One region of the Kitasatospora sp. NPDC048286 genome, then DNA from elsewhere that is predicted to be linked to it. Evidence: riboswitches for the same ligand, from Rfam matches in the RefSeq annotation. Region 1 holds a riboswitch; each other region holds the start of a gene.

Region 1 (5,499 bases):
TCTGGTCGTCCGGGACGTCCCGGATCGTGAGGGCAGTCATGTCTGCATTCTAGCTCCAGTATCTGCAAAATGCAGATACTGGAGGGCATCCGGAGCGAGAACAACGAAGCGCCGCCCCGAGAAGCGAAGCTCTCGGGGCGGCGCTCAGGTGCCAGGCTCCTGCGTCAGTCTGCGAGCGGGAGGTGGACCCGGTTGCCCTGAGCGGCGAACTCCTCGGACGGTCGTTGGTCGCACATCGCGTCCTGTGGGGCCGTCCACCAGCGCGGCGTAGCGTGAAAGGTGGCCAACCAGGGACCGTCGGCGAAGTGCGCCGATCGTTCCGCTGACAGGACGGGGCCCACGGCAGGAGCGGCGCAAATGAGCAAACAGACGGTTGAAGAGTTGACGGGCCGGGTGCACGGTGCGGTGGTCACTGCCGGCGACGAGAGCTATGACGAGGCCCGCAGGGTCTACAACGCCATGATCGACCGGAGACCGGCCGCGGTCGTGCGGTGCGCCAACGCGGGCGATGTCATGGCCGTGGTGGACTTCGCCCGGGAGAACCTACTCGACCTGGCGGTCCGCGGCGGGTCGCACAGCGCCCCGGGGTACGGGACCTGCGACGACGGCATCGTGGCCGATCTCGGTGGGATGCGCGGTGTCCGGGTGGACCCGGAACGGCGGACGGCCCGGGTCGAGGGCGGGGCCACCCTGGCGGACCTCAACGCGGCGACCTACCCCTTCGGCCTGGCCGTCACCGGCGGGATCATCTCCACCACCGGGGTCGGCGGGCTCACCCTCGGCGGCGGCTTCGGCTATCTGGCTCGCAGGCTGGGTCTGACCTGCGACAACCTGATCTCCGCTGACGTGGTGACGGCAGACGGCCGGTTCCTGGTCGTCGACGAGCGGAGCCACCCCGACCTGTTCTGGGCGCTGCGCGGCGGGGGCGGCAACTTCGGCGTGGTGACCTCCTTCGAGTACCGGCTCTTCCCGGTCCAGGACGTCTATGCCGGGCCGATCCTCTACGAGCTGGGGCACACGGCCGAGATCATGCGGTTCTACCGCGACGCCATCGTGGACGCCCCCGAGGAGCTGAGCGTCTTCCCCGGATTCCAGATCGCACCGCCACTGCCGTTCATCCCGGCGGACCGGCACGGCGACACCTTCGCGATGATGGTCGTCTGCTGGAGCGGCGCGATGGAGGAGGCCGAGCGGGCTGTGCGGCCGTACCGAGAGGTGGCGCCGGTGGTCGCCGAGATGGTAGGCCCGATGCCGTACCCGGCGGTGGTGGGCATGTTCGACGCGCTGCTGCCGCCCGGCCTGCACCAGTACTGGAAGGGCACGTTCGCCACCGAGCTCACCGACGGGGCGATCGCCGCACACGTCGAGTACGGTCCGCGGGTACCGACGGTCAATTCGGCCTGCCACGTCTATCCGCTCAACGGCGCCGTCCACCGGGTTGCCCCCGATGCCACGGCCTTCTCCTACCGCGACGCCGACTTCGCCACCGTGATCGTCGGCGCCTGGCCCGACCCGGCCGACTCCGAGGCCAACATCGCATGGGTGCGCGACTACTACGCGGCCCTGGAACCGCACTCCGCTGCCGGCGGCTACGTCAACTTCGTCAGTGCCGACGACCAGCAGCGGGTCACCTCCGACTACCGCGACAACTACGCCCGCCTGGTCGCCGTCAAGCAGGCCTACGACCCCGGCAACCTCTTCCACGTCAACCACAACATCCGGCCCCGGATCACGAGCGTGGCCGGATGAGGACGGCTGCCGAGACGGCGGAGGTCCTGTTCACCCGGGACGTCAGTGTCACCTTCCACGGGTTCCACGCCGACGGCGAGCGCGTCATCGTCGAGGAGTAACCGCAGACGAGGGAGCACCGCCCCGGGAAGCGGAAGCTCTCGGGGCGGTACTTCGGACGCGGGGTCAGTCGGCCAGCGGGAGGTAGACCTTGTTGCCCTGGGCCTTGAACTCCTCGGACATGGCCTTCATGCCCTCTACGGCCTCCTCGTCGTACTCCGGGGAGGAGGCGCCGTTGCCGAACTTCTCATTGATGGATTTGCTGATCTTCATCGAGCAGAACTTCGGGCCGCACATCGAGCAGAAGTGGGCGGTCTTGGCGGGCTCGGCGGGAAGGGTCTCGTCGTGGAAGTCGCGGGCGGTCTCCGGGTCCAGGGCCAGGTTGAACTGGTCCTCCCAGCGGAACTCGAAGCGGGCGTCGGAGAGGGCGTCGTCCCAGGCCTGGGCCCCGGGGTGGCCCTTGGCGAGGTCGGCGGCGTGGGCGGCGATCTTGTAGGTGATCACGCCGGTCTTGACGTCGTCGCGGTTGGGCAGGCCCAGGTGCTCCTTGGGGGTCACGTAGCAGAGCATCGCGGTGCCCCACCAGGCGATCATCGCGGCGCCGATGCCCGAGGTGATGTGGTCGTAGCCGGGCGCGACGTCCGTGGTGAGGGGGCCGAGGGTGTAGAACGGCGCCTCGTCGCAGATCTCCTTCTGGAGATCCATGTTCTCCCTGATCTTGTTCATCGGGACGTGCCCCGGGCCCTCGATCATCACCTGGACGTCCCGCTCGCGGGCGATCCGGCCGAGTTCGCCGAGGGTCTGCAGCTCGGCGAACTGCGCCTCGTCGTTGGCGTCCGCGATCGAGCCGGGCCGCAGGCCGTCACCGAGGGAGAAGGTGACGTCGTAGGAGGCGAGGATGTCGCAGAGCTCCTCGAAGTTGGTGTAGAGGAAGTTCTCCTGGTGGTGGGCCAGGCACCAGGCCGCCATGATCGAGCCGCCGCGGGAGACGATGCCGGTCTTGCGGCGGGCGGTGAGCGGGACGTAGCGCAGCAGCACGCCGGCGTGGACGGTCATGTAGTCGACGCCCTGCTCGCACTGCTCGACGATGGTGTCCCGGTAGACCTCCCAGCTCAGCTCCTCGGCCTTGCCGTCCACCTTCTCCAGGGCCTGGTAGAGCGGCACGGTGCCGATCGGCACCGGCGAGTTGCGCAGGATCCACTCACGGGTGGTGTGGATGTTGCGGCCGGTGGAGAGGTCCATGACGGTGTCGGCGCCCCAGCGGGTGGCCCAGGTCATCTTCTCCACCTCCTCCTCGATCGAGGAGGTGACGGCCGAGTTGCCGATGTTGGCGTTGATCTTCACCAGGAAGTTGGTGCCGATGATCGCCGGCTCCACCTCCGGGTGGTTCACGTTGACGGGGATGACGGCCCGGCCGCGGGCCACCTCGGCGCGCACGAACTCGGGCGCCAGGCCCTCGCGCAGCGCCGTGAACTCCATCTCCGGCGTCACCACGCCCCGCTTGGCGTAGGCGAGTTGGGTGACGGCAGCGCCATCGCGGGCGCGCAGCGGGCGGCGCGGACGGCCGGGGAAGACGGCGTCCAGGTTGCGCAGGTTCCCGCCGCGCGGCGAGGTGTGCTTGATCCCGTCGTCCTCGGGGCGCGGCTCGCGGCCGTCGTACTCCTCGACGTCGCCGCGCTGGCGGATCCAGGCGTCCCGCAGCGCGGGCAGGCCGCGCCGCACGTCGGGCTCGTAGGACGGGTCGGTGTACGGACCGGAGGTGTCGTACAGCGGGACGGACTTGCCGTTGGTGAGCCGCACCTCGCGGTACGGGACGCGCAGGTCGGGGCGCGATCCCTCGCGGTACGCCTTGCGCCAGGCCGGAGTCGGGTAGCCGGTGCGCTCGCTGCTGGGGGCGCCCTGGGCAGACTGCGGCTGTGCTTCGAACGTGGTCATCTGACCTCTACTCCCTACGCCGGCATTACCCGGTCAGGTTCCTGCGGTCGACGCAGCCGTCGGTCCGTCCGTCGACGTCCCGGTCAGCGTCCTCTCAGCCCGGTGCTCCGAGCTCCCGCGTCGCAGGCGGTGTTGCCTGCACACGACGCCCAACACCGTAGCGAGCCGATCGCCGCAGGTCCAGAGCGCAACAGCCGGGCCGGCCGGCCTCCCCGGGGAATCGGCCCCCCGCGAGATGCGGGAACGGCCGAGGCCCGGCCCCCCGTCTCGCGGGGGGCCGGGCCTCAGGGCGGCGGTACGGGGCGAACGGTCAGCTCTTGGCGGCCTTCTTCACCAGGACCACCACGGCGGCCGCGATGCCGACCACCACCAGCAGCTTGATCACGATCGAGAGCAGTGCGCCGACGACGCCGAACACGAAGGCGACGATGTTCCAGGCCAGCACCAGGACCAGCACCGGGATGACGATGTTGCGCACCCAGGAGGGCAGCGACTTCCAGAGCTCAGCCATGTCGGTTCCTCTTCTCCCCTCGGGTCGGCCGCCGTCCGGTGCCGCATCCCGCTTGCTTTCGTACTTCGATCGTACGGTGGCGCGAGTGCCGGAACGAGGCCCAACGGCCCGGAGAGAACCCCGAGATCACCCCGAGCCCGAACCCCCGGGTGACCCCTGAGAATCCGCCCGGCCCTCGGCCCGAACCACCCCGGACGGCCGGGACGACGGGGCTCCCGTGCAGCTCAGACCGGCCAGCGCTCACCGCGCCAGGCGGCGTCCCAGAACATCCACTCGTAGCGCGAGGTGGTCACGAAGTGCTCGACCACCTTGCGGCGTTCGGCCGCGGACAGCTCCTCGCCCAGCCGGTCGGTGAGCGCCAGCACCCGGCGGACCACCGCCTGGAAGGCCTCGTCTCCGTAGGTGGCGATCCACTTGGCGTACAGCGGGTCGGGCGAGCCCTGGGCGAGCAGCGTCTCGCCGACCCGGGCATAGATCCAGTAGCAGGGCAGCACCGCGCCGACCGCCTCGGCGAAGGAGCCGCCGTAGACGGTGGCCAGCAGGTAGCTGGTGTACGCCCGGGTGGTGGGCAGCACCGGCTCGGCGGCGGCCTGCTCGGCGCTGCCGCCGAAGGCGGTGAGGAACTCGGCGTGCATGCCCTGCTCGGCGGCCAGCGCGCCGACCGCGTCGTCGGCGAAGGCCCGGACGTCCTCCTCGCCGGGTGCCTTGGCGGCGCAGACGGCGAGGGCGCGGGCGTAGTCGCGCAGGTAGTGCGAGTCCTGGACGACGAAGTGGCGGAAGGCCTCGCGCGGCAGGGTGCCGTCGGTGAGCCCGGCCAGGAAGGGGTGGGCCAGGATCTCGGCGTACACCGGCTCGATGGCCGCCCAGAGTTCTTCGGTCAGCGTCTTGGTGCTCATGACGCGACCCTAACCGCCGGGGTTCTCGGCGAGCGCCGGAGTTCTCAGTCCTCGGGCGGGGAGAAGACCACCAGGACCCGCAGTTCCTCGGTGACGTGGTGGAACCGGTGCGGGGTGCCGGCCGGCACGTACACCACGGTGCCGCGCCCGACCGTCGCGGTCTCGGCGCCGACGGTCAGTTCGGCCCGGCCGCTGATCACCTGGTAGATCTCGTCCTGGTCGTGCGCGGTCTGGGTGTCGGTGTCGCCGGGGGCGAGCGCGTACAGCCCGGCGGACATCCGGGGTTCGCGCAGGAACCGCAGGTAGGCACCGTCGTTGGCCGCCCGTTCGGCGTCCAGTTCGTCCAGCCGGAAGAGCTTCACCGCCGCC
Region 2 (12,225 bases), on a different contig from region 1:
CTCCTCGACGGCGCTGACCTCGCCGACCCGCTTCCGGGTGGCCGCGGCGGCCGCCACCGCGGCGACGCCGCCGGTGAGGGCGCCGAGCAGCGGCACCTTGGCGAGCGGTCCGGGCAGGCTGCCGTCGGGCTTCCGCAGGGACCAGCCGGTCTGGTAGCCGCGCTTGACCGAGAGGGTGACGAAGGTCTGGCCGACCGCGAACAGTGCGGCGCCGGCGCCGATCACCACGACCGAGCCGAGGATCATCCCGACGGCCACGCCCAGGAAGCCGACCAGGGCCAGGACCCGCCAGTGCACCGGAGCCCGGTTCTGCAGCAACACCTCCGCGACCAGCCAGAGCGCCACCACCGCCAACGCGGCGTACAGCAGCAGGTATCCGATGCCCATCCGCCCGCTACCTCCAGTCGCGTGCCCGCGCGTGTGCGCCGCGCGTGTGCGGCGACTGTACCGGTTCAACGGCCGGGGTACCGCATCGCGTTCCCCGGCCCCCGGACACCGGCCGCACACGACCGAGCCCGCCACCCCGGTACGGTGACGGGCTCGTGAACACCCGGCGTCAGCGCTGGTGCAGCCCCAGGTTCTGGTAGATCTCCAGCGTCGCCGTCGAGTGGTTCAGCGTGATGAAGTGCAGACCGGGCGCACCCTCGGCGAGGAGGCGCTCGGCCATCGCCGTGGCGTGCTCCATGCCGATGGCCCGCAGGGCCGCCGGGTCGTCGATGGCCGCCCGCAGCCGGGCCTCCAGGTCGGCCGGGAAGGCCGAGCCGCTGAGCTGCGGGAAGCGCTCCAGCTGCTTGGCGTTGGTGACCGGCATGATCTCCGGGATGATCGGCGCCTCGCAGCCGGCGGCCGTCACCCGGTCGCGCAGCCGCAGGTAGTCGTCCACCTCGAAGAACATCTGGGTGATCGCGTAGTCGGCCCCGGAGCGGATCTTCGCGACGAAGTGCCGGATGTCCTCGTCCCAGTCGGTGGAGCGCGGGTGCATGTTCGGCGAGGCCGCGACGCCGACGCAGAAGTCGCCGATGCCCTTGATCAGCTCCACCAGCTCGTACGCGTAGGTGACGCCGTCGGGGTGGCTGACCCACTCGCCCATCGGGTCCCCGGGCGGGTCGCCCCGGACCGCGAGGACGTTGCGCACGCCCTGGTCGGCGTACTGGCCGATGATGTTGCGCAGCTCGGCGATCGAGTGGTCCACCGCGGTGAGGTGGGCGACCGGGGTCAGGGTGGTCTCGGTGGCGATCCGGCCGACCATGTTGACGGTGCGCTCGCGCGAGGAGCCGCCGGCGCCGTACGTCATGCAGACGAAGTTGGGGTCGAGGGGCTCGAGCCGGCGGATGGCGTCCCAGAGCTTCTGCTCGCCGACCTCGGTGCGCGGCGGCATGAACTCGAAGGAGAAGGAGCGCTTGCCGGCCGCCAGGAGTTCGCGCACGGTCAGTGCGCGATCCGTTCTCGTGGAAGCGATGCCGAGTGCCATGCTGGCAGGCTATCCGGCGGTCGGAGGGGCCGGACATCGGATTCCATCTATTGAGACAACTGATGGACGGCGCTCCGGTTCACCCCGGTAGGGCTCTCCGCGGCGCCTCCCACGTGCCCCCGGCGGGGCCGCTCGCACGCCCGTTCCCAGCCGCCCCGCTACGCTTGCTGCACCCCAGAGAACCAGCGGAGCCCCATCGTGACCTCGTCCAGCACCCGGCCGGCCAACCCCGGTTCGGCCATCAGTGCGGCCAGCAGTGCGGCCAATCCCATTGACGTGGAGGACGTCCGCACCCGCGTCAACGCGGCGCTCGCCGCGTTCATGGACGACCAGTCCGTGCTGCTCGACAAGATCTCGCCCCGGCTGGCCCCCGCCGCCGACGCGCTGCGCGACTTCCTGCTGGACGGCGGCAAGCGACTGCGCCCGGCGTTCTGCTACTGGGGCTGGCGCGGCGCCGGCGGCCCGGCCGGGGGCGCCACCGGCGAGGCGATCGCCAACGCGGCCGCCGCCCTGGAGCTGCTCCAGGCGAGCGCCCTGGTCCACGACGACCTGATGGACCGCAGCGACACCCGCCGCGGCCTGCCCTCGGTCCACCGCCGCTTCGAGGCGCTGCACCGCGACAACGGCTGGCGCGGTGACCGCGAGCAGTACGGCACCTCGGCCGCGGTGCTGCTCGGCGACCTGCTGCTGATCTGGTGCGACGAGCTCTTCCTGCGCTCCGGCCTGGAGCCCGCCGCCGTCCTGGCCGCCAAGCCGGTGTTCGACCTGATGCGCACCGAGGTCATGCTCGGCCAGTACCTGGACGTGCTGGAGCCGGTGGCCGGCGACTCGACCGACGAGGGCGCGCTGGACCGCGCGCAGACCGTGCTGCACTACAAGTCCGCGAAGTACACCATCGAGCGGCCGCTCCAGGTGGGGGCGCTGCTGGCGGGCGCCGGCCCCGAGCTGGTCGAGGCGTACGGGGCGTTCGGGCTGCCGCTGGGCGAGGCCTTCCAGCTGCGCGACGACCTGCTCGGCGTCTTCGGGGACCCAGCCGTCACCGGCAAGCCGGCCGGGGACGACCTGCGCGAGGGCAAGCGCACCCTGCTGGTCGCCCACGCGATGCGGGGCCTGTCGGCCGCCGACGCCCGGCACCTGGACGAGCGGCTCGGCGCACCGGACCTGGCCGCCCCCGAGGTCGCCGAACTGCGCGCGCTGGTCGCCCGCAGCGGCGCGCCGGAGGTGGTGGAACGCCGGATCGAGGAGCTGATGCGGCAGTCGCTGGCCGCGCTGGAGGCGGCGCCGCTCGCCGACGGGCGGGCCCGTACGGTGCTGCTGGCACTGGCCGAGGCCGCCACCGTCCGCAAGTACTGACGGACGGCGACGGCCTCGGGCGGGTCCTACCGGTTCGGAGCGGGGCCCCGCGGATCCGGGCGGATCCGGCGGGTTCCGCGGATCCGGGCGGTCAGAGCGCGGCGCGCACCCGGCGGGACAGCTCGGCGGCGGCCGCCCCCGGGTCCGCCGCGGCGGTGATCGCCCGCACCACGACGACCCGGCGGGCGCCGGCGGCCAGCACCTCGTCCAGGTTGCCGAGGTCGATCCCGCCGATCGCGAACCACGGCCGGTCGGTGGCCTGCTTCGCCGCGTACGAGACCAGGCCGAGGCCCGGGGCCGGGCGGCCCGGCTTGGTCGGGGTCGGCCAGACCGGGCCGGTGCAGAAGTAGTCCACGCCGGGCTCGGCGATCGCCGCGTCCACCTCGGACTCGGCGTGGCAGGAGCGGCCGATCAGCACGTCCTCGCCGAGGATCGCCCGGGCGGCCGGTACCGGCAGGTCGTCCTGGCCGAGGTGCAGCACGTCCGGCCGGGCCGCGTGGGCGACGTCGGCGCGGTCGTTGACGGCCAGCAGCTTGCCGTGCCGGCGGCAGGCGTCGGCGAAGACCTCCAGGGCCGCCAGCTCCTGCCGGGCCTCCAGGCCCTTGTCGCGCAGCTGGACGACGTCCACCCCGCCCGCCAGCGCCGCGTCCAGGAACTCGGCGAGGTCGCCCTGCTCCCGACGGGCGTCGGTGCACAGGTACAGCCGGGCGTCGGCGAGGGCGGCACGGGGGTCCGTCATCACAGCGCCATGGCCTGGGCGCGGCGCTTGACCTCGGTCGCCCGGTTCTCCCACAGCGCCTGGATCGGGCTGCCGGGCAGCGACTCGTCCTCGGTGAACAGCCACTCGACGATCTCGTCGTCGGAGAAGCCGCTGTCCCGCAGCACGGTCAGCAGGCCGACCAGGTGCTTGACCGGGCCGGTCTCGTCGATGAAGGCCGCCGGGACCTGCAGGGACTTGTTGGGACCGCGGCGGACCGCGATCAGGTCACCCTGCTTGACCATGTTGCGGACCTCGGTGACCAGCACACCCCACCGCTCGGAGATGTCGGGCAGGTACAGCCACTCGGGGACCAGGGCTTCAGTCTTGGCATCGATCTCACTCACGGCACCAGACTGCCACCTCCACGGCCCACCGCGCACATGGCCCTACGCCACGGCCGCCTTCAGTGGCACCGACGGGTCTGCCGCGCGGGCCGGATCCAGCGCCGTGCCGCGCTCGATCAGCCTGCGCCCCTGGGTGAGGTCGCGCGGCCGGTCCACGGTCAGCAGCGCGCTCGGCACGCCGTCGCGCAGCCAGAGCACCGACCACTCGGCGTCCTGCGGACCGCCGCGCCAGAGCGGCACGTCGCCCTCGGCGTGCCGGCCGGCGTACTGGACCATCCGCCCGAACTGCTCGGACCAGAAGTACGGCACCGGGTCGTAGTCCGGCGCGTCCGCGCCCAGGACGGCGGCGGCCACCGCCTCACCGGACTGCAGGGCGTGGTCCCAGTGCTGGACGGCCAGCCGGGCGCCGGCCCGGGCCGACGGGTAGCTGACGCAGTCGCCGGCCGCGAAGACGCCGGGCACCGAGGTGCGCAGCCGCCCGTCCACGACGACGGCGCCGGTCGCGTCCAGCTCGACCCCGGAGCCGGCCAGCCAGCCGGTCGCGGGGCGGGCCCCGATGCCGACCACCACCTCGTCGGCGGGCAGGTGCGAGCCGTCCGCCAGCAGCACCGCGCCGGGCTCCACGGCGGCCACGCCGACGCCGCAGTGCAGCTCGACCCCGGCCGCGGCGTACCAGGCGGCCATCGCCGAGCCGATCTCCGTCGGCAGCGCGCCGGGCAGCGGCGCCGGACCGGCCTCGACCACCGTCACCTCGCAGCCTGCCGCGCGGGCCGCGGTGGACACCTCGGCGCCGATCCAGCCCGCGCCGACCAGCACCAGCCTCAGCCCGGGGCGCAGCAGCGCGCGCAGCGCCAGGGCGTCGTCCAGGGTGTGCAGCAGGTGCGCCCGCTCGGCGCCGGGCAGGGCGCGCGGCACGGCGCCGGTGGCGATCACCAGCGAGCCGTACGGGAGGTCGCCGCCGTCGGTGTGCAGCACGCCGGGGGTGAGGCCGGTGGCGCGGCGGCCGGTGAGCAGCTCGATGTCGAGCTGCCCGTAGTCGATGCCCAGGGCGGTGGAGTCGGCCTTGCCGAGCAGCACGTCCTTGGAGAGCGGCGGCCGGTCGTACGGCGCGTGCGGCTCCTCGCCGACCAGCACGATCCGCCCCCGCCAACCGCCCTGCCGCAGCTTGAGGGCGCACTGCGCCCCGGCCAGCCCGGCTCCGACGACGACCACCTGATCCGTTCCGCTCAGCTCTGCCACGCCCGTCACTGTACTCAGCGGCCGACCGGCGGCCGGGGGTGGGCCGGGAGGTGCGGGCGGTCCCTCTCCGGTACGGGCCTGCGGCCGGGCGGGTCCCACCGCCCACACCGCTGTCCACCCTGCGTACGGGCCTTCGGCCGGGCCGACCCCCGGCGTTAAGGTGGGGGCACCACACGGGAGCCCGGCGGACCGGGCTGAGAGGCGGGCTGACACGGCCTGCGACCGTCCGAACCTGATCCGGGTCATACCGGCGAAGGGAGAAGAGCAGCTTTGTCACGCTTGCCATCGCCCGCCCACGCCGACGTGCTGGTGATCGGCGGGGGCATCATCGGCCTCGCCGTCGCCTGGCGCGCCGCCCAGCGCGGCCTGCGGAACGTGACCGTGGTCGACCCCTCCCCCGGCGGCGGCGCGGCCCGGGTCGCGGCCGGCATGCTCGCCCCGGTCACCGAGCTGCAGTACGGCGAGGAGCCGCTGTTGCGCCTCGGCATGGCCTCGAACGAGCGGTACGCGGACTTCGCCGCCGAGCTCACCGAGGCCGGCGGCGGCCGGGACACCGGCTACCGCCGCTGCGGCACGCTCGCCGTCGCGCTGGACTCCGACGACCGCGCGGAACTGCGCGAACTGCACGCCTTCCACCAGCGGCTCGGCCTGGACTCCGGCTGGCTGACCGGCCGGGAGGCCCGCAAGCTGGAGCCGATGCTCGCCCCCGGGGTGCGCGGCGGCCTGCACGTGGCCGAGGACCACCAGGTGGACGGCCGCCGGCTGCTGGACGCCCTGGTCTTCGCCTGCGAAGGCGCCGGGGTCCTGTTCCACCGGGCCGAGGCCGTCGAGCTGCTGGTCGGGAACGGCCGGGCGACCGGCGCCCGCCTGAGCACCGGGGAGACGGTGAGCGCCGAGCAGGTCGTGCTCGCCGCCGGCCCGCACAGCCACCGGCTGCCCGGCCTGCCCGAGGGGGTGCTGCCCGCGATCCGCCCGGTGAAGGGGCAGGTGCTGCGGCTGCGCGTCCCGGACGCCTACCGTCCGTTCCTGTCCCGCAACGTCCGTGCCGTCGTCCGCGGCCGGCACCTGTACCTGGTGCCGCGCGAGAACGGCGAGCTGGTGGTCGGCGCGACCACCGAGGAGCAGGGCTACGACACCACCGTCACCGCCGGCGGGGTGTACGAACTCCTGCGCGACGCCCACGAGTTGGTCCCGGGGATCACCGAACTCCCGCTGCTGGAGACCTCAGCCGGGCTGCGCCCGGGATCACCGGACAACGCCCCACTGCTGGGCCCGACCTCGCTGCCCGGGCTGGTCGCCGCCACCGGCCACCACCGCAACGGCGTGCTGCTCACCCCGGTGACCGCCGACCTGGTCTCCGAGTACCTGGCCACCGGCGAAGTCCCCGAGCTCGCAAGGCCGTTCACGCCCCTGCGCTTCTCCCCCGACCGCTCCACGACGAAGGCCTCCGCATGACCGAGACCACCCGGACCGGGATCCCGCAGAACGGGACCGCCCCGACCGAGATCACCCCGACCGAGATCACCCTGACCGTCAACGGCGAGCCCCGCCGACTGCCCGCCGGGACCACCCTCGCCGAGGTGGTGGCCTCCGTCAGCGCCGCCAACACCGGCGTCGCCGCCGCGCTCAACGAGGCCGTGGTGCCGCGCGGTTCGTGGCCCGCGACGGCGCTGGACACCGGCGACCGGATCGAGATCCTCACCGCCGTCCAGGGAGGCTGAACCATGGCCGACGACCTTCTGACCATCGCCGGGACGTCCTTCTCCTCCCGGCTGATCATGGGCACCGGCGGCGCCCCCAGCCTGGAGGTCCTGGAGCGCGCGCTGCTCGCCTCCGGCACCGAGCTGACCACCGTCGCGATGCGCCGGCTCGACGCCGGCACCCAGGGCTCCGTCCTGGACGTGCTGACCCGCAACGGCATCCGGGTGCTGCCCAACACGGCCGGCTGCTTCACCGCCGGCGAGGCCGTGCTGACCGCGCGACTGGCCCGCGAGGCGCTCGGCACCGACTGGGTCAAGCTGGAGGTGATCGCCGACGAGCGCACCCTGCTGCCCGACCCGATCGAGCTGCTGGACGCCGCCGAGACGCTCGTCGACGACGGCTTCACCGTCCTGCCGTACACCAATGACGACCCGGTGCTGGCGCGCAAGCTGGAGGACGTCGGCTGCGCGGCCATCATGCCGCTGGGCTCGCCGATCGGTTCGGGCCTGGGCATCCGCAACCCGCACAACTTCCAGCTGATCGTGGAGGGCGCCGGCGTCCCGGTGATCCTGGACGCGGGCGCCGGCACCGCCTCCGACGTGGCGCTGGCGATGGAGCTGGGCTGCGCCGCGGTGATGCTCGCCTCCGCGGTGACCAGGGCTCAGGACCCGGTACTGATGGCCGAGGCGATGCGGCACGCCGCCGAGGCGGGCCGGCTCGCCCACCGGGCCGGCCGCATCCCGCGCCGCTTCCACGCCGAGGCCTCCTCCGCGATGGCCGGCCGGGCCGACCTGGACACCCGCGAGCACCCCGCGTTCTGAGCGTCCGGCGCGCCCACGGCACCGGCCCCCGCGGCGCGAAGCCGTGTCACAAGCAGGGCACAGCCGGGCCCGGAGACGGTGTCCTCCGGGCCCGGCTTCGCCCGGCGGCACTAGACTCACCGGGTGGACATGGCACTGCACGACCCCCTGATCGGCAGCCTGCTCGACAACCGGTACCGGGTCGAGCAGCGCATCGCGACCGGCGGGATGTCCACCGTCTACCGGGGCACCGACACCCGCCTGGACCGGGTGGTCGCGCTCAAGGTGATGCACCCCTCGCTGGCCGGGGACGAGGGCTTCACCGCCCGCTTCATCCGCGAGGCCAAGGCGGTCGCCAAGCTCACCCACCCCAACGTGGTCAACGTCTTCGACCAGGGCGCGGACGGCGGCCACGTCTTCCTCGCCATGGAGTACGTGCCCGGCCGCACCCTGCGCGACCTGCTGCGCGACCGCGGGGCGCTGTCCGTCCGGGCCGCGCTGGACGTGCTGGAGCCGGTGCTGGCCGCGCTCGGCGCCGCCCACCGGGCCGGGCTGGTCCACCGCGACGTCAAGCCCGAGAACGTGCTGATCACCGAGGGCGGCCTGGTCAAGGTCGCCGACTTCGGTCTGGTCCGGGTGCTCGGCACCGCCGACGGCGCGCCCACCTCGACCACCACCGCCACCGGCGGCACCGTCCTGGGCACCGTCTCCTACCTGGCTCCCGAGCAGATCCTCCCGGACGCCCCCACCGACCAGCGGGTGGACGTCTACGCGGCCGGCATCCTGCTGTACGAGATGCTCACCGGCCACCGCCCGCACACCGGCGACAACCCCGTCCAGGTCATGTACAAGCACCTGCACGAGGACGTCCCGGCCCCCTCGCTGGTCGCCCCCGCCGTGGGCCCCGAGCTGGACGCGATCGTGGCCGGCGCCTGCTCCCGGTCCGCCGACGCCCGTCCGTACGACGCGGTCGAGCTGCTCGCCGCCGTCCAGCGGGTCCGCCGCACCCTCGCCCCGGCCGAGCTGGACGCCGAACCGCCGGCCTCCACCCGGCCCAGCCCGCGCTACCCGACCAGCGAGCCGACCTCGGTGATCCAGCCGCTGCCGCGGCCCGCCGACGAGCCGCCGACGGAGCGCACCAGCGTGCTGGACATGCCGCCGGAGCTGATGGACGAGCTGCTCGCCGAGCCGCGCCCGTACGACGAGCCGACCCCGGTGCACCGGCGCCGGCCGGGGCGGCCGCGCCGCCGTCTGCCCCGCAGGCCGCTGATCTGGACGGCCGCGGCGGTCGCCCTGGCACTGGCGATCGGCGGCGCCACCTACGGGATCTCCGAGGGGCTGTACGGTTCGGTGCCGGGCGTGCTCGGCACGGACCGGGCCGAGGCGCAGCGGGTCCTGGACAGGGAGGGCCTGCACGGGAAGTTCGTCGAGGTGTTCAGCGAGTCCGTCCCGTCCGGGCAGGTGATCTCCACCGACCCCGGGGTGGGCGCGCGCACCCGCAAGAGCGACAGCGTCACCGTCACCCTGTCCAAGGGCCCCAAGCGGATCGCGGTGCCGGACCTCGCCGGGAGGAGCGCCGCCGACGCCGCCTCGGCGCTGACCGGCGCCCAGCTGACCAGGGGCACCGTGACCGAGACCTACGACGACACGGTGCCCGAGGGCTCGGTGATCAGCAGCTCGCCGGCGGCCGGGCAGCTGCTGCAGGAGAACTCCGCGGTCTCGCTGGTGGTCAGCAAGGGCATGGTGCCGGTCCCGAACGTCACCGGGATGAGCAAGGACGAGGCGCAGAAGGCGCTCCAGGCGGCGGGCTTCACCATGCAGACCAGCGGCTGGGACGTGTTCGGCGCGGTCACGTCGTCCGGCCAGAGCCCGGCCGCGGGCGAGCGGCGCCCGCAGCGCAGCACGGTGACGGTCAAGTTCTCGCTGTTCTGAGAACCGGACGGGGTCAGCGCAGCGGCCCGTCGCCGGGCTCCTCCTGGTAGGAGTAGCGCTGCTCCCGCCAGGGGTCGGCGAGGTTGTGGTAGCCGCGCTCCTCCCAGAAGCCGCGCCGGTCGGCCCGCATGTACTCCACCGCGCGCACCCACTTGGGGCCCTTCCAGGCGTACAGCCGGGGCACCACCAGCCGGACCGGGAAGCCGTGTTCGGCGGTGAGCGCCTCGCCGTTGCGGTGGGTGGCGAGCAGGGTGTCCGGGTCGGCGAAGTCGGCCAGCCGCAGGTTGGCGCTGTAGCCGTACTCGGCCCAGACCATGACGTGGGTGACGCCGGGAGCGGGCGGCACCAGGTCGAGCACGGCGGCGGCCGACACGCCCGTCCACTCGTTGCCGAGCACCGAGAACTTGGTCACGCAGTGCAGGTCCCCGACGACGGTGGTGCGCGGCAGGGCGTTGAAGGCGTCGAAGTCCCAGCTGTGCTTCTCCGCCGAGGCGGTGGCTCCGAACACCTGGAGGTCCCAGGTCAGCGGCTTGAAGCGGGGCACCGGCCCGTAGTGCAGGGCGGGCCAGCCGCGCTGCGCGCGCTGTCCCGGGGGGAGCCTGGGGTCAGACGGCGGAAGCGGTTCGTGTTTCGACTGACCCATGGATCCATGGTGACAGACGGCGGGCAGGCCTCGGCGCGCGCCCCTTCGCGCTGATTCGCGCCCCCGCCCGTACGGACCGGCGGTCGCCCGCCCACCAGCACGTTTCGGCATGAATCGGATATTCCGACACATGTCCTAGTGAGTGTGAACTTACTGGAATTTCCTCCCAAAGCGGTGCCAGGATGCGCAGCACACCGGCAGCACGAGCGCAGGAGGCATCACCATGCAGGGCGATCCCGAGGTCATCGAGTTCCTCAACGAGCAGCTCACCGCCGAGCTGACCGCGATCAACCAGTACTTCCTGCACGCCAAGATGCAGGAGAACTTCGGCTGGACGAAGCTCGCCAAGTACACCCGGCACGAGTCCTTCGACGAGATGAAGCACGCCGAGACGCTCACCGACCGGATCCTGTTCCTGGAGGGGCTGCCCAACTACCAGCGGCTGTTCCACGTCCGGATCGGCCAGACGGTCAAGGAGATGTTCGAGGCGGACCGCCAGATCGAGGTCGAGGCGATCGACCGGCTCAAGCGCGGGATCGTGGTGATGCGGGCCAAGAACGACGTCACCTCGGCGAACATCTTCGAGGACATCCTGGCCGACGAGGAGCACCACATCGACTACCTGGACACCCAGCTGGAGCTGCTGGAGAAGCTCGGCGAGGCGCTCTACATCGCCCAGGTCATCGAGCAGCCGGAGTCCTGAGGGCGCACGGCCCCGGGCTCAGGCCGCCCGCAGCGGGACCACCGGGGCGATCCCCGGGGCCGGCGCCGGCACGGTCGGCCCCGCCGCCGGGACCTCCGGGTCCGCGAGGCCGAGCTTCGCGGCCAGCCGGGCGGTCGGGCAGGGGCGGGCGCCGTGCTCGCCGAGCAGCGCCTGGATGCGGCGCACGCAGGACCCGCAGTCGGTGCCGGCCCGGCAGCCCTTCGCGATCTGGCGCGGGGTGCCGGCACCGCCGTCGATCGCCTTCTTCACCTGGTCCTCGGTGACCGCATGGCACATGCACACGTACATCGCGGTGTCTCCTGGGGGTGAAGCGGAGTGGATCTTGACTAAGGTCTGCCTTAGTTCACTGAGGCTTACCTTACCCGGCGAAACCGGTACGAAAAAGCCCCTCCGGGCTCGGGAACACCGAATCCGGAGGGGCCTTCGTCACATCGGACGGACGCCGGGCCTACTGGCCGCGGTACATCTCCGCCACCAGGAACGCCAGGTCCAGCGACTGGCTGCGGTTGAGGCGCGGGTCGCAGGCCGTCTCGTAGCGCTGGTGCAGGTCGTCCACCATGACCTCGTCGCCGCCGCCGACGCACTCGGTGACGTCGTCGCCGGTCAGCTCCACGTGGATGCCGCCCGGGTGGGTGCCGAGCGCGCGGTGCACCTCGAAGAAGCCCTTGACCTCGTCCAGGACGTCGTCGAAGCGGCGGGTCTTGTGCCCGCTGGAGGCCTCGAAGGTGTTGCCGTGCATCGGGTCGCAGATCCACACCGGCTTGGCGCCGGAGGCGGTGACCTTCTCCACCAGGGTGGGCAGGTGGTCGCGGATCTTGCCCGCGCCCATCCGGGTGATGAAGGTCAGGCGGCCGGGCTCGCGCTCCGGGTCCAGCTTCTCGATCAGGGCGAGCGCGTCGTCCACCGAGGTGGTCGGGCCGAGCTTGACGCCGATCGGGTTGCGGATCTTGGAGGCGAACTCGATGTGCGCGTGGTCCAGCTGCCGGGTGCGCTCGCCGATCCACACCATGTGGCCGGAGACGTCGTACAGCTCGCCGGTGCGCGAGTCCACGCGGGTCAGCGCGGTCTCGTAGTCGAGGACCAGCGCCTCGTGCGAGGAGAAGAACTCGACCGCCTTGAACTCCTCCGGCACCACGCCACAGGCGCTCATGAACGCCAGGGCGTTGTCGATCTCCCGGGCGAGCTGCTCGTAGCGCTGGCCGGCCGGCGAGTTGCGGACGAAGTCCTGGTTCCAGGCGTGCACCTGGCGCAGGTCCGC
Region 3 (12,225 bases), on a different contig from region 1:
CTCGACCAGGTCGAGGGCAAGCACGCCGAGGGCGCCGCCACCGGCGGACGACCGACGAACTACCGGCGGACCACCGGCTCCTGGAGCTCGGTGACCCACCCCGCCTGGTCCTCCGGGCACTCCAGGTACAGCTCCCGGGCGTAGCCGGCCGAGCGGTAGCCGTTCTGCTCGATGAAGCGGGCGAGTTCCTGGCTGCTGCCCAGCACCTCGTCCATCGAGCCGCGGTGCACGATGGTCGCCGCCTCCTCGATCGGCGGCAGGTCGAGCACCTCGAAGTCGTGCGCGCCCGGCCGCACCGACGAACCGACCGGGATGCCCACCAGGACCAGCACCGCGCCGTTGCCCTCCGGTGCGTCCTGGTAGTGGGCAACGGAAGGACCGGTCGCCTCGATCCCGGCCTCGGCCAGCCGCCCGCACAGCTCGCCGAACAGCGGCCCGATCACCGGTCCGATGTCCTCCGGCTCGTAACTCGCGGCCACACCGCTCAGTTGGGCCACCCGGACGGACGGCACCGGCTTCACCACGACATCGTGTGCGGACATGGTCCCCTCACTCTCGATCGTCCGGAGCCTCGCCTCCACCCGGGCCAGCCGCAGCTCGTCGGCCGCGATCGCCTCGGCGAGCTGGGCCCGCCGCAACCGCAGCATCCCGCGCAGTTCGGCCGGGTCCACCCGCTCGTCCAGGACGGCCCGTACCTGCTGCAGCGTGAAGCCGAGCTCCTTGAGCGCGATCACCCGGTTGAGCCGGGCGAGTTGGGATGCCTCGTAGAAGCGGTACCCGCTGACCGGGTCCACCCGGGCGGGCCGCAGCAGTCCGATCGCGTCGTAGTGGCGCAGCATCCGTACCGACACCCGGCCGTGGCTGGCGAAGTCTCCGATGTTCAACATGGTGCGACCACTCCATCCCCTACCACCGTGTCAGGGTCAACCCCGCTCGCCCACCACCCCCCGGGGAACGCGAAGGGCGGGTGCCGAACGATGTCGGCACCCGCCCTGAGCAGGTGGTTCTCCTACCGGCGGAGAGCGTGGGATTCGAACCCACGGTACGGGGTCACCGCACGACAGTTTTCAAGACTGTTCCCTTAGGCCGCTCGGGCAGCTCTCCAGGCGGAGGTCAGCCTAACGGGTCCGGAGGGGTTCGGTGCACACGTTTCCGCGCGGGCCGTGGGTTACTGGTCGCCCTCGCGCTGGCCGAGGGTGACCTTGGTGTTGAGGGTCTGGCCGTTGCGGGTGTACTCGACGTCGACGGTCTCGCCGGGCTTGTGCGTCCAGATCCGGCTGACCAGGGCCGGGCCGTTCTCGATCGGGACGCCGCCGAGCTTGGTGATGACGTCGCCCGGCTTGAGGCCGGCCTTGTCGGCCGCGCCGCCGGGGGTGACGGCGGGCTGGCCCTGGATGTCCTTGGTCTGGATCTGCGCGCCGTCGCCCTTGTAGTCGTCGTTGCGCAGCACGTCGAGCTTGGCGTAGACCGGCTTGCCGGTCTTGATCAGGGTGTCCGCGACCCACTTGGCCTGGTTGATCGGGATGGCGAAGCCCAGGCCGATGCTGCCGGCCCGGCCGTTGGCGGAGGCGTTGGACTGGATCGCCGAGTTGATGCCGATCACCGCGCCGCCGGAGTCCAGCAGCGGGCCGCCGGAGTTGCCGGGGTTGATCGAGGCGTCGGTCTGGAGGGCGTTCATGTACGAGGCCTGCGAGCCGGTGTCGTCGCCGGAGGCTACCGGGCGGTCCTTGGCGCTGATGATGCCGCTGGTGACGGTGGACTCCAGGCCGTACGGTGCGCCGATCGCGACGGTGGCGTCGCCGACGTTGACCTTGTCGGAGTCGGCCAGCGGCAGCGGGGCCAGCTTGCTCTTGGGCGGGTTGTCGATCTTGACCACGGCGACGTCGTAGCCCTCGGCGTGGCCCAGCACCGAGGCGCTGTAGGAGGTGCCGTCGGCGAACTTGACGGTCAGTTTGCCGCCGCTGAGGGTCGGCGCGACCACGTGGTTGTTGGTGAGGATGTGGCCCTCGGTGTCGAAGACGAAGCCGGTGCCGGTGCCCGACTCGCCGTTGCCCTGCGCCTTGATGGTGACGACGCTGGGCAGCGCCTTCTGCGCGATGGCGGCGATCGAGCCGGGGGCGGGCTCGTTCTTCTGGGTGTCGCTGGCCTGGACGGTGGTGCTGCGGTGGTCGTTCGCGGAGCTGTTGCGGTCGACCCCGTCGGCGACGGACACGCCGAGCGCGCCGCCGGCCAGGCCGGCGACCACCGCGACGGCCGCGATCAGGGCGACCAGGCCGCCGCGCTTCTTGCGCGGGCCGCCGGGACCACCGGGACCACCGGGGTAGTCCGCCGGGTAGCCGAGCGGGCCGGCCGGGCCGCCGGGGTAGCCGGCGCCGCCGGAGGTGGAGTCGTGGGTGGGGCCCCAGCCGCCGAGCGGCTGGCCGGCCCCGAAGGGGTGGTGGCCGTGCGCGGCGGGGGCGGCGGCCGGAGCGGCGCCGAAGCCCTCGTGAGCGCCGGCGGCGGGGACGCCGTGGGTCGGGGTGGCGTACGGGTTGCCGGCCGGCGGCAGGGCCGGGGCGGCGGGCGCGGCTGCGGCGGGGGCCGCGGCGACCGGGGACGGCGGGGCGGGCGGCAGGACCGGCGGCGGCGCGTCGATGTAGCCGGTGGCCGGGTCGACGGCCGGCTCCTCCGCGACGGGCGCGGCGGGCGCCACGGGCGCGGCGGGCGCGGCAGGCGCGGCAGGCGCGGCAGGGGCCTCCGGCGCCGGCACCTTGGTGAAGGCGACGGTGGGCTTGTGCCCACCCTCGGCCGGGACCCCCTCGGCCGGAACGCCCTCGGCCGGGACGGCGTCCACGGGCGGCGCCGCCTCGACGGCAGCGGCATCGGCGGCACCCGCCTCCGGCCCCGGCACCCGCCGGAAGGCCATGGTCGGCTGGTGCCCGCCCTGAGCGGGGCCTTCGGAAGCGGTCTCGGCCGCCCCCTGGCCGGCGGGCTGCTCCCCCTGCGGCCCGGCGGGCCCAACCTCGCGCTCGGTGCTCACGGACGACCTCCATAGCTGGCAGAACCAAGGACCATAGTTTTTCGCACTGACGATTCGATTGCCGTAAGGACCCCTCTGAAGAACTCATAAGAATCCTTAGCCGGTACCGACACCGGTACCGACGGCCGAGGCTCCCCTCCCCCGCCGGACGTCCCGCGATGCGGACCGTACGCCCTCGGCCTTGGGTGTTGGCCCCCGTGCCGGTTAGCCTGTCGCTCACAACTGACACGCGGGAGCTTGGACCCACCAGGCTGAGAGTGCGCATGTCGACCGTACGCCACGCGAGTGACGGACGTTCGAGGGGGCGCTGACCGCCGGAACCTGTCCGGGTAATGCCGGCGTAGGGAGTATCGGCCATGCCGCCTGCTTCGCCATCCTCTTCTTCGGGTGCGCCCGAGTCCAAGGGTTTCTCCGGGTCCACGGCCACGGCCGTCCTGGACCGCCCCCAGCGGGCCGATCACGTCGAGGCGCCCCTGGTGCTCGACACCGAGCCGCCGCGCACGCTGCGCTTCCGGGACCACTTCGCGCTCTGGATGAACCTGGGCGTCAGTCTGATCGGCTTCTCCACCGCCGCCACCGTGCTCGGCGCCCCCGGCAGCGAGCTGTCGCTGGCCGCCGCGGTGACCGCGATCACCGTCGGTACGGTCGTCGGCACCGCGATGCTCGGCCTGGCCTCGCTGATCGGCGCCCGTACCGGCGCCCCCGCGATGGCGAACCTGCGCGGGCTGTTCGGCACCCGGCTGTCGTACCTGCCGACGGTGCTGAACATCGTGCAGTGCATCGGCTGGGGCGTGTTCGAGCTGCTGACCATCTCGGTGGGCGCCCAGACCGTCGCCCACACCACCGGCTACCGCTGGCTGTTCGTCCTGCTCGCCGGCGCGCTGACCACCGTGCTGACCATCTGGCCGCTGGGCTCGATCGCGGTGCTGCGCCGCTTCGTGGCCGGGGCGGTCGCGGTGGCGATGGTGTACTTCACCGTCCAGCTGGGCCGCCAGGGCGTGCCGGACCCGGGCGCGGGCAACTGGCACGGCTTCCTGGGCGCCACCGACGCGATGATCGCGGTGTCGGTCTCCTTCGTCCCGCTGGCCGCCGACTACACCCGGCACTCGCGCACCCCGCGCTCGGCGTTCTGGGGCAGCTTCTCCGGCTACACGATCGCCCAGGTCTGGTGCTACGTGCTCGGCCTGATGGCGCTGCTGCAGTCGGACGGCGACCCGAACCGGATCTTCGACTCCTTCCTCGGGGTCTGGGCCGGCTGGCTGTTCCTGCTGGTGCTGGTGCTGCGCGAGACGGACCAGTCCTTCGCCAACGTGTACTCGACCGCGATGTCGGTGCAGAACCTGCTGCCGAGGGTGGACCGCCGGGTGCTCTCCGGCGCGATCGGCGTGCTGATCACCGTGCTGGCGCTGCAGATCGACGAGTTCACCGACACCTACTACGGCTTCCTCGGCCTGATCGGCTCGGTGTTCGTGCCGCTGCTGGCGGTGCTCGTGGTGGACTACTTCCTCGGCGCCGGCCGGCGCGGCTGGAACCTCTCCGCCGACGCGCCGTCCCGCTGGCTGATGCTGCTGCCGTGGGCGCTGGGCTTCGCCGTCTACCAGTTCATCGCGCCGACCAAGGTGGCCGACTGGTGGACGGACTTCTGGACCTCCGCCCAGGAGGCGCTGCACTTCACCCCGCAGGAGTGGACCTCGGCCTCGCTGTTCGCCTTCCTGGTGCCGGCCCTGGTCACCTGGGCGCTCACCCCGCTCGGCCGCCGCGCCGCCCGGCCCTGACCGCACCTGACCTGACCTGACCTGACCGAACCGGCGAGGCCCGGCGGAACACGGCAGAACACGGCAGAGCACGACTGAGCACGGCGAAGACGGCCCCACCGGTTGGGGCCGTCTTTGTCCGCGCTTCACTTCCGCCACCTATCGTTGGGCCTGTGACCAGCCCAGACCTGTCCTCGACGGCGGCGCGCACCGTGCCGACCGTCCAGGTGATCGCCCACCGCGGTTCCTCCCACGCCCTGCCCGAGCACACCCTCGCGGCCTACCGGCGCGCGCTCGACGAGGGCGCGGACGCGCTGGAGTGCGACGTCCGGGTCACCGCCGACGGCGCACTGGTCTGCGTGCACGACCGCCGGATCGGCCGGGTCTCGAACGGCCGGGGCACCGTCTCGGCCATGACCCTCGCCGAGCTGGAGGCGTACGACTTCGGCGCCTGGAAGACCGGCCGCCCCAGCACCGACCCCGAGCTGCGCGGCGTGCTGCGGCTGGAGCGGCTGCTGGAGCTGGTGGTGGAGTGCGGCCGCCCGGTGGACCTGGCGATCGAGACCAAGCACCCGGTGCGCTTCCGCGGCCGGGTGGAGGCCGAGCTGCTGCGGACGCTGGAGCGGTTCAAGATCGGCGCGACCCGGGACGGCGGCCGCCCGTCCGCCCGGATCATGAGCTTCTCCTCGATCGCGCTGGACCGGGTGGGCGCCGCCGCACCGCAGTACCGGCGGGTCTTCCTGTTCGAGCGGACCCTGCCGCTGCTCGGCCGGCTGCGCGCGGGCTCGCCGCTGCCGGGCGGGGCGCGGATCGCCGGCCCGGGCATCGAACTGGTGCGGGCCCGCCCGCAGCTGGTGACCCGGCTGCGGGAGCTGGGGCACGAGGTGCACGTGTGGACGGTGGACGAGCCGGCCGACGTCGAGCTCTGCCTGGAGCTCGGGGTGTCCGCGATCATCACCAACCGGCCCGCGGAGGTGCTGGCGCAGCTCGGCCGCTGACGGCCGGATCATCGCCGGCTGACCGCCGGCTGATCGTCGGGCGATCCCCCCGGTGATCCACCCGGTGATCGCCCCGGTGATCCCCCGGTGATCCGCCGACGCACCGAGGACCGGCCAAAGCCATACCGTCAGATCCGATCACTTCTGGTCAGCAGTCAAACCTTCCTTGCGCGAAATTGCCGGAATTCTTGCATCCGGGCGACAGAGGGTGAGCACGGAATGACCTGATGTCGACCGTCGGTCGCCGCGCTCGAAATGGGCGGGCGGGATCGTCCGGTGCTCGTTTCCGACGCATTACCAAGGGGCATCTCTCCCTCGGCATACGCTGAAGGAGGTCCGGGGGTGGCGTTGATGGTGGCGCGTGAAGTGCCGACTTCATCGACCATGGCAGTGCCGCACGGCCCAGCGAGTGTCGGGGTCGCACGGCGCCGACTGCGTCGAGATCTGGGTGACCGGCAGATACCGGAACCGGTCATCGATGATGCTGTTCTGATCCTTTCCGAGCTGTTGAGCAACGCCTGTCGGTACGCCCGTCCGCTCGGCCCGCTGCCGGCGCTGGGGCGCGGCTCCCGGGCCGAGGTGCTCGGGCAGGTCCTGGTCGGTGTCCCGTCCGGGCCGCACGCCGCGCCGGGCGGCCGGGAGTCCGCCGAGGGCTCGGACGAGCCGGGCGGCGGGGTGCTGGTCCACTGGCAGATGCACGCCGACGGGGTGCTCACCCTGGAGGTCACGGACGGCGGGGCGGCCACCCGGCCGCTGCCCGCGAGTCCCTCGCTGACCTCGCGCGGCGGCCGCGGCCTGAGCATCGTCGACCAGCTGGCGAGCGACTGGGGCGTGCGCGACGCCCCGGGCGAGGTCACGGTCTGGGCGGCGCTGCCCGCCCGGGCCCGGCACGCCCGGCGCACCGGAGGCGATGCCCGTAGCGCATGAGCCGGGCTCGGGGAATGTGTCGTTAGGCTTCCCGGGACACAGGACCACCGTTCCCGGGAGAGCCGCAGCATGGGCAAGAAGGCCGCCAAGAAGGCGCCGCAGCGCCAGTCCACCACCGCCGTCACGGGCGAGATCCCCGTGGTCGGGGCCCGCGAGGACTGCCCCTGCGGCTCGGGCCGCCGGTACAAGGCGTGCCACGGCCGCGAGGCCTCGCACGCGGTGCAGGAGCTGGTGCACCGCCCGTTCGAGGGCCTGCCCGGCGAGGCCGACTGGGTGGCGCTGCGCGAGCTGGTGCCCGCCGCCACGGTGCCGCTGACGCTGGCCGCCGGGGTGACCGAGGGCGCGACCGGTGACGTCCCGTCGGTGACCCTCGCCACCGTGCTGCCGCTGGCCTGGCCGGCCCTGCGCCGCCAGGACGGCTCGATCCTGCTCGGCCTGCAGACCCAGTCCTCCTCCGGCGACCTCAGCCGCGACCTCGCGGACGCCCTGGAGCTGGCCCTGGCCACCGAGCCGGGCAGCCCGGTGCCGGCCCGCCGGACCGTCCCGGGCGGGCGCCGCCTGCAGGACCTGCTGGACAGCACCGCCGCGTTCACGCCCGCCGTGCACACCGGCTTCGAGTTCTGGCTGGAGGACGCCGAGGCCGCCACCGGCGAGGTCGCCGCCTCCCTGGAGCGCGCCAACGCCTCGGCCATCCCGACCGAGAAGCTCGCCGGCGTGGACTCCGCCTACTGGTGCGGCACCCCGGACAAGAACCACCTGCGCTGGGTGATGACCGTGCCCGAGGAGCAGCTGCTGGACGCGCTGGCCCGGCTGAACGCGGCCGACGAGGCCTCGCTCGGCCCGGACACCCGCCTGGTCGGCTCCTTCCGCGCGCACGGCCTGACCGTCCCGGTGTGGGACCTCCCGCTCGAGATGACCGCCGCCGACTGCGAGAAGCCGGCCGCCGAGTTCGCCGCGCGGCTCGCCTCCGTACTCGCCGACGGGACCCCGCTGACCGCCGAGGAGCGGCGCGCCCGCGCGAACCTGGTGAACCGTCAGGTCACCCTGAACTAAAGCGCGCGGGATCCGCGTGATACGCGTCACATTGTCGTGGTGAACGCGCAATTTCCGGGCGTGGAGGGCGTCTTGGAAATTGGCGCGAGCGCGGATCCTTGTTACTGTCTAAAGAGTCCGGCCGCTGGTGCATCCCCCGTCGCCAGCGGTCGGATCTTTTGTTTTTCCGGAGCGCCCCATCGGAGCGCCCGCACGGATCATCCCGACGGAGCGCCCGCGCGGAGCCCCGCCCTCAGTGGGCCGAGCGTCCGCGGTCCAGTCGGACCGTCGCCTCCACCAACTCCCCCAGCAGCGGCCCGACCTGCGGCAGCCAGACCCCGCCGCCCGCGCCCGGCCGCGGAGCCAGCACCCAGCGCACCCTCCCCCAGCCTCCGGCCGGGGGGACCCCCACCGCCGCGCCTCCGGGCGGCAGCGGCAGGAAGCCGCCCGGCCCGTGGTAGCGCAACGACCCAGGCACCCAAGGGAGTTGGACGAGCATGTCACCGAGCGCGTCCAGCGAGTACGGAGCCACCAGCAGCGCGTAGCGGCCCGGCATCGCCAGCACCGGTCCGAGCGGCAGGCGCAGCGCGCTCAGGTAGACCAGTGCCCGGGCTCCGGCCTCCGCGGGCAGGCTGACCGCCGAGACGGTGCAGCCGGTGGCGGCCAGCACCGGCGCGTCCGGGCACCGCCGCTCCCACCACCAGCGCACCATCCGGGCGTCCGTGGTGGCGGCCAGCAGCGAGGGGTCGTGCGGGTGGGCGCCGGGGACGGTGCAGTCCGGGTCGCCGCAGGAGCAGCGGCCGTCGCACAGCACGGTGCCCGGCACCACGGGCCAGCGGTGGTCGACGGCGGCCGCCAGGGCCGCGGCCAACCGGGCGGAACGCTCCTCCGACCGGCTCTTCGGGTTCTCACGCATGGCGCTCGTTCCTTTCCCTGACCGCTCGGTTCGCTCCGCTCCACCGGCGTCCGTCGGGATCCTCCGTGCGGGCCGCCGCGGCGGGCCCCGGGCGGCGCGGGGCGGGGCGGGGCGGCGGGGCGGACGGCGCGGCTGCGACGTGGAGCAGGTGTGGAGCACGACATGAAGGGCCGCGCACCGGCACAGCCCTTGGAACGAGAATCCCGTACGCGACCGGATGGACGCCGCCCGGGCGCGCTTGGTTCCACCGTACGAGTGAGAGAGTTCCGGCCAGAGCGGCTCTCGGGCGGCACGGACATACGATCCGGACGGCCGCCCGGGTCCGTCCTCCCGGTTCTGCCCGCTCGCGGCCCGCTCCATGCCTGCGGGCTCCACGGGCGCGCGTACGCCCCCCGCACGCCCCCCGACCGGGTCGCGCCGGCTGTGGAACGGGCCACCGCGTCGTCCTGGATCTGGACATGCCCCGAATGGCCTGTGTAGAAGTGGTGGCATTGCTGTCGATCAATGACGAGTAGTAGCGAATCGAGGCGAAACACGCCCTTTGGCCGTGCTCGCTCCACATTGGCCTTAGCTGGGGGTTTCGCATGGCACGTAGCACCGCGTCAGGAGTGACGGCATGAACGAGTCCCACCCGTCGACGGCCGTCCCGTCGACGACGACCGCCGAGCCGGGCGAACCCGGCTGCGCAGGCGGGCTCACCGTCCTCGACCTGCCGGACCTGCCCGGCCCCGTCGACGCCCCGGACGGCACGGCGGACGACCGCACGGCCCCGTCCGCCCTGGTGCAGGACCGTTTGGCCGGACGCCTGTCCGATTTCACCAGCCTGCACGAGCACACCGAGCGGCTGGCCCGCACCCGCGGCCTGACCGCCACCCTGGACACCGTCCTCGCCTCCGGCGCCGCCCTGCTCGGCGCCCGGCGCGGCATGCTGGTCACCAGGCGGCCCGGCGGCGGGCCCGGACAGCCAGTCGGCTTCAACCTCGACCGCGCCAGCCTCGGCGCCCTGGAGACCGTCCCGACCGAGCAGAGCCTGCTGGCCCGGCTGCTGCGCGAACTGGACCGGCCCGCCCACATGCACTCCCGCGACCTCGCCGAGGACCCGGCCATCGGCGCCCGGCTGCGCGAACTCGCCGTCCACCTCGGCCTCGGCGGCGCCTACGGCCTGCCGCTCGCCACCGACGAGGACGGCCCGCTCGCCGCCGCCCTCTGGTTCTACGACGAGCCCGCCGAACCGACCGGCTGCCAGCGGGAACTGGCCCGCCACTACTGCGAGATCGCCGCCCCGCTGCTCGCCAAGCAGCTGGAGTCGGACCGGATCTCGCGCACCACCGAGGCGCTGCGCCGCGGACTGCTGCCGGACCGGCTCCCCCAGGCCGCCGGGCTGCGGCTGGCCGCCCGGCTGGTCCCCGCCGGGCTGGAGCGCTCCTGCGGCAGCGACTGGTACGACGCGATCCCGCTGCCCGACGGCACCATCGGCCTCACCGTCGGATCCGTCTCCGGCGACGGCCCCGGGGCGGGCCCCGGCTCCGCCCCCGGCGCGGCCGCCGCGATGGGCCGGGTCCGGGCCGCGCTGCGGGCGTACGCGGTGCTGGAGGGCGAGGACCCGGTCTCCGTCCTGGGGGACCTGGAACTGCTGCTCAAGACCACCGAGCCGACCCGCACCGCGACCGCCGTCTACGCCTGGGTCGAGCCCGAGGAGCGCCGGATCACCCTGGCCGGCGCCGGGCACTGCCCGCCGGTCCTGGTCGGCCGGCACGGCGCCGAGTTCGTCGAGACCTCGCTCTCCGCCCCGCTCGGCATGCTGACCTGCTGGGAAGCGCCCGGGGTGGAGTTCACCGCCGAGCGCGGCGACACCCTGCTGCTCTACACCGAGGGCCTGGCCCGCCGCTGCGGGCCGACCCTGCACGCCGGGCAGGCCAACCTGCGCCGGGCCGCCGCCGACGCCCCGCGCGACGTGCGGATCGACCCGGACCGGCTCTGCGCCCACCTGCTGGCGGTCTGCCCGGACCGGGAGACCCCGGGCACGGCCACCGACGACCTGATGCTGCTGGCGGCCCGCTTCGAGTAGGAGAGGAACAGTTCGGGCCCTGGGGGTCCCCCCGGCCGAAGGCTGGGGGAGGACGGGCGGCCGCACGTCCGTACCATGGACGCACGGCCGCCCGCGCGTGTCGCGATCCGACACCTCCCCCGACGGGCGGCGGTACCACCCCCCAAGGAGGCGTTGCACGTGACCGAGGACCGTACCCCCGCGGTGGCCGAGAACCCCGAGGCCGAGGGCGGCGAGGAGCCCGAGCAGGTCAAGGGCCGCAAGAACGGTCTCTACGGCGAGATCTCCGACGAGCTTGCCGCCTCGATGAAGTCCGGCTGGGCCGACACCGAGCTGCACGGCCTCGTCCCGGTCGCCCAGGCCCCGTACGCGACCGAGCGCCGCGCCGCGCTGTCCGCCGCCTACCCCGGCGAGCGCCTGGTCGTCCCGGCGGGCAACCTGCGGGTCCGCTCCAACGACACCGACTACGCGTTCCGCGCCTCCAGCGAGTACGTCCACCTCACCGGCGACCAGACCGAGGACGCGGTGCTGGTCGGCGAGCCGACCGGAGCGACCGGCCACGAGTTCGCGCTCTACCTGCTGCCCCGCTCGAACCGCGAGAACGGCGAGTTCTGGCTGGACGGCTACGGCGAGCTGTGGGTCGGCCGCCGGCACAGCCTGAGCGAGCAGGAGCAGCTGCTCGGCCTGCCCGCCCGGGACGTGCGCCAGGCCGCCGAGGAGCTGGCCGCGAAGGCCGCGGACTCCGCCGTGCCGACCCGGATCGTCCGCGGCTACGACGCCGGCCTGGAGGCCGCGCTGGCCGACGCCCTGGACGCCGACAAGGACGCCGAGTTCAAGGAGTTCCTGAGCGGCCTGCGGCTGGTCAAGGACGAGTGGGAGATCGGCGAGCTGCGCGCCGCCTGCGACGCCACCGTCAAGGGCTTCACCGACGTGGTCCGCGAGCTGGGCCAGGCCGTCGCCACCTCGGAGCGCTGGATCGAGGGCACCTTCTGGCGCCGCGCCCGGGTCGAGGGCAACGACGTCGGCTACGGCACCATCGCCGCGGCCGGCCCGCACGCCACCACCCTGCACTGGGTGCGCAACGACGGCGACGTGCGCCCCGGCGAGCTGCTGCTGCTGGACGCGGGCGTGGAGAGCAGCACCCTCTACACCGCCGACGTCACCCGCAGCCTGCCGATCAACGGCCGCTTCACCGAGCTGCAGCGCCGGATCTACGACGCCGTGTACGACGCCCAGGAGGCCGGCATCGCCGCGGTGAAGCCCGGCGCCCGCTTCCGCGACTTCCACGAGGCCTCGCAGCGGGTCCTCGCCGAGCGGCTGCTCGCCTGGGGCCTGCTGGACGCCTCGGTGTACGACGTCGAGAAGGTCCTGGAGCTCGGTCTCCAGCGCCGCTGGACCCTGCACGGCACCGGCCACATGCTCGGCCTGGACGTCCACGACTGCGCCCACTCGCGCCGCGAGGAGCACGTCGACGCGCTGCTGGTCCCGGGCATGGTGCTGACCGTCGAGCCGGGCCTGTACTTCCAGCAGGA

Evidence for each region. A riboswitch is a leader RNA that binds a small molecule or an ion and turns the genes downstream of it on or off. The one in region 1 is predicted to bind thiamine pyrophosphate.
Region 2: linked by a shared signal. The riboswitch ahead of thiO (glycine oxidase ThiO) and the one ahead of thiC (phosphomethylpyrimidine synthase ThiC) in region 1 are both predicted to bind thiamine pyrophosphate.
Region 3: linked by a shared signal. The riboswitch ahead of ACGF13_RS03465 (purine-cytosine permease family protein) and the one ahead of thiC (phosphomethylpyrimidine synthase ThiC) in region 1 are both predicted to bind thiamine pyrophosphate.

The regions. Positions count from the first base shown of each region.
Region 1 covers NZ_JBICZE010000015.1:22,266-27,764, reverse strand. Annotated here, with positions in the region: gene ACGF13_RS30955 (antitoxin) at 1-40, opposite strand, end outside; gene ACGF13_RS30950 (FAD-binding oxidoreductase) at 358-1,749, shown strand; gene thiC (phosphomethylpyrimidine synthase ThiC) at 1,915-3,723, opposite strand; TPP riboswitch at 3,718-3,852, opposite strand; gene ACGF13_RS30940 (DUF5326 family protein) at 4,034-4,234, opposite strand; gene tenA (thiaminase II) at 4,459-5,130, opposite strand; gene ACGF13_RS30930 (cupin domain-containing protein) at 5,175-5,492, opposite strand.
Region 2 covers NZ_JBICZE010000002.1:357,249-369,473, forward strand. Annotated here, with positions in the region: gene ACGF13_RS05920 (hypothetical protein) at 1-387, opposite strand, end outside; gene metF (methylenetetrahydrofolate reductase [NAD(P)H]) at 557-1,471, opposite strand; gene ACGF13_RS05930 (polyprenyl synthetase family protein) at 1,670-2,824, shown strand; gene thiE (thiamine phosphate synthase) at 2,916-3,563, opposite strand; gene ACGF13_RS05940 (Rv2175c family DNA-binding protein) at 3,563-3,928, opposite strand; gene ACGF13_RS05945 (NAD(P)/FAD-dependent oxidoreductase) at 3,971-5,176, opposite strand; TPP riboswitch at 5,331-5,443, shown strand; gene thiO (glycine oxidase ThiO) at 5,438-6,622, shown strand; gene thiS (sulfur carrier protein ThiS) at 6,619-6,888, shown strand; gene ACGF13_RS05960 (thiazole synthase) at 6,892-7,689, shown strand; gene pknB (Stk1 family PASTA domain-containing Ser/Thr kinase) at 7,819-9,600, shown strand; gene ACGF13_RS05970 (sulfite oxidase-like oxidoreductase) at 9,614-10,243, opposite strand; gene bfr (bacterioferritin) at 10,467-10,946, shown strand; gene ACGF13_RS05980 (bacterioferritin-associated ferredoxin) at 10,965-11,255, opposite strand; gene ACGF13_RS05985 (class II 3-deoxy-7-phosphoheptulonate synthase) at 11,416-12,225, opposite strand, start outside.
Region 3 covers NZ_JBICZE010000001.1:736,508-748,732, forward strand. Annotated here, with positions in the region: gene ACGF13_RS03450 (MerR family transcriptional regulator) at 60-887, opposite strand; tRNA gene ACGF13_RS03455 (tRNA-Ser) at 1,017-1,104, opposite strand; gene ACGF13_RS03460 (S1C family serine protease) at 1,169-3,019, opposite strand; TPP riboswitch at 3,239-3,383, shown strand; gene ACGF13_RS03465 (purine-cytosine permease family protein) at 3,376-4,794, shown strand; gene ACGF13_RS03470 (glycerophosphodiester phosphodiesterase) at 4,947-5,771, shown strand; gene ACGF13_RS03475 (ATP-binding protein) at 6,123-6,698, shown strand; gene ACGF13_RS03480 (DUF5926 family protein) at 6,768-7,751, shown strand; gene ACGF13_RS03485 (bifunctional DNA primase/polymerase) at 7,984-8,646, opposite strand; gene ACGF13_RS03490 (PP2C family protein-serine/threonine phosphatase) at 9,263-10,714, shown strand; gene ACGF13_RS03495 (aminopeptidase P family protein) at 10,874-12,225, shown strand, end outside.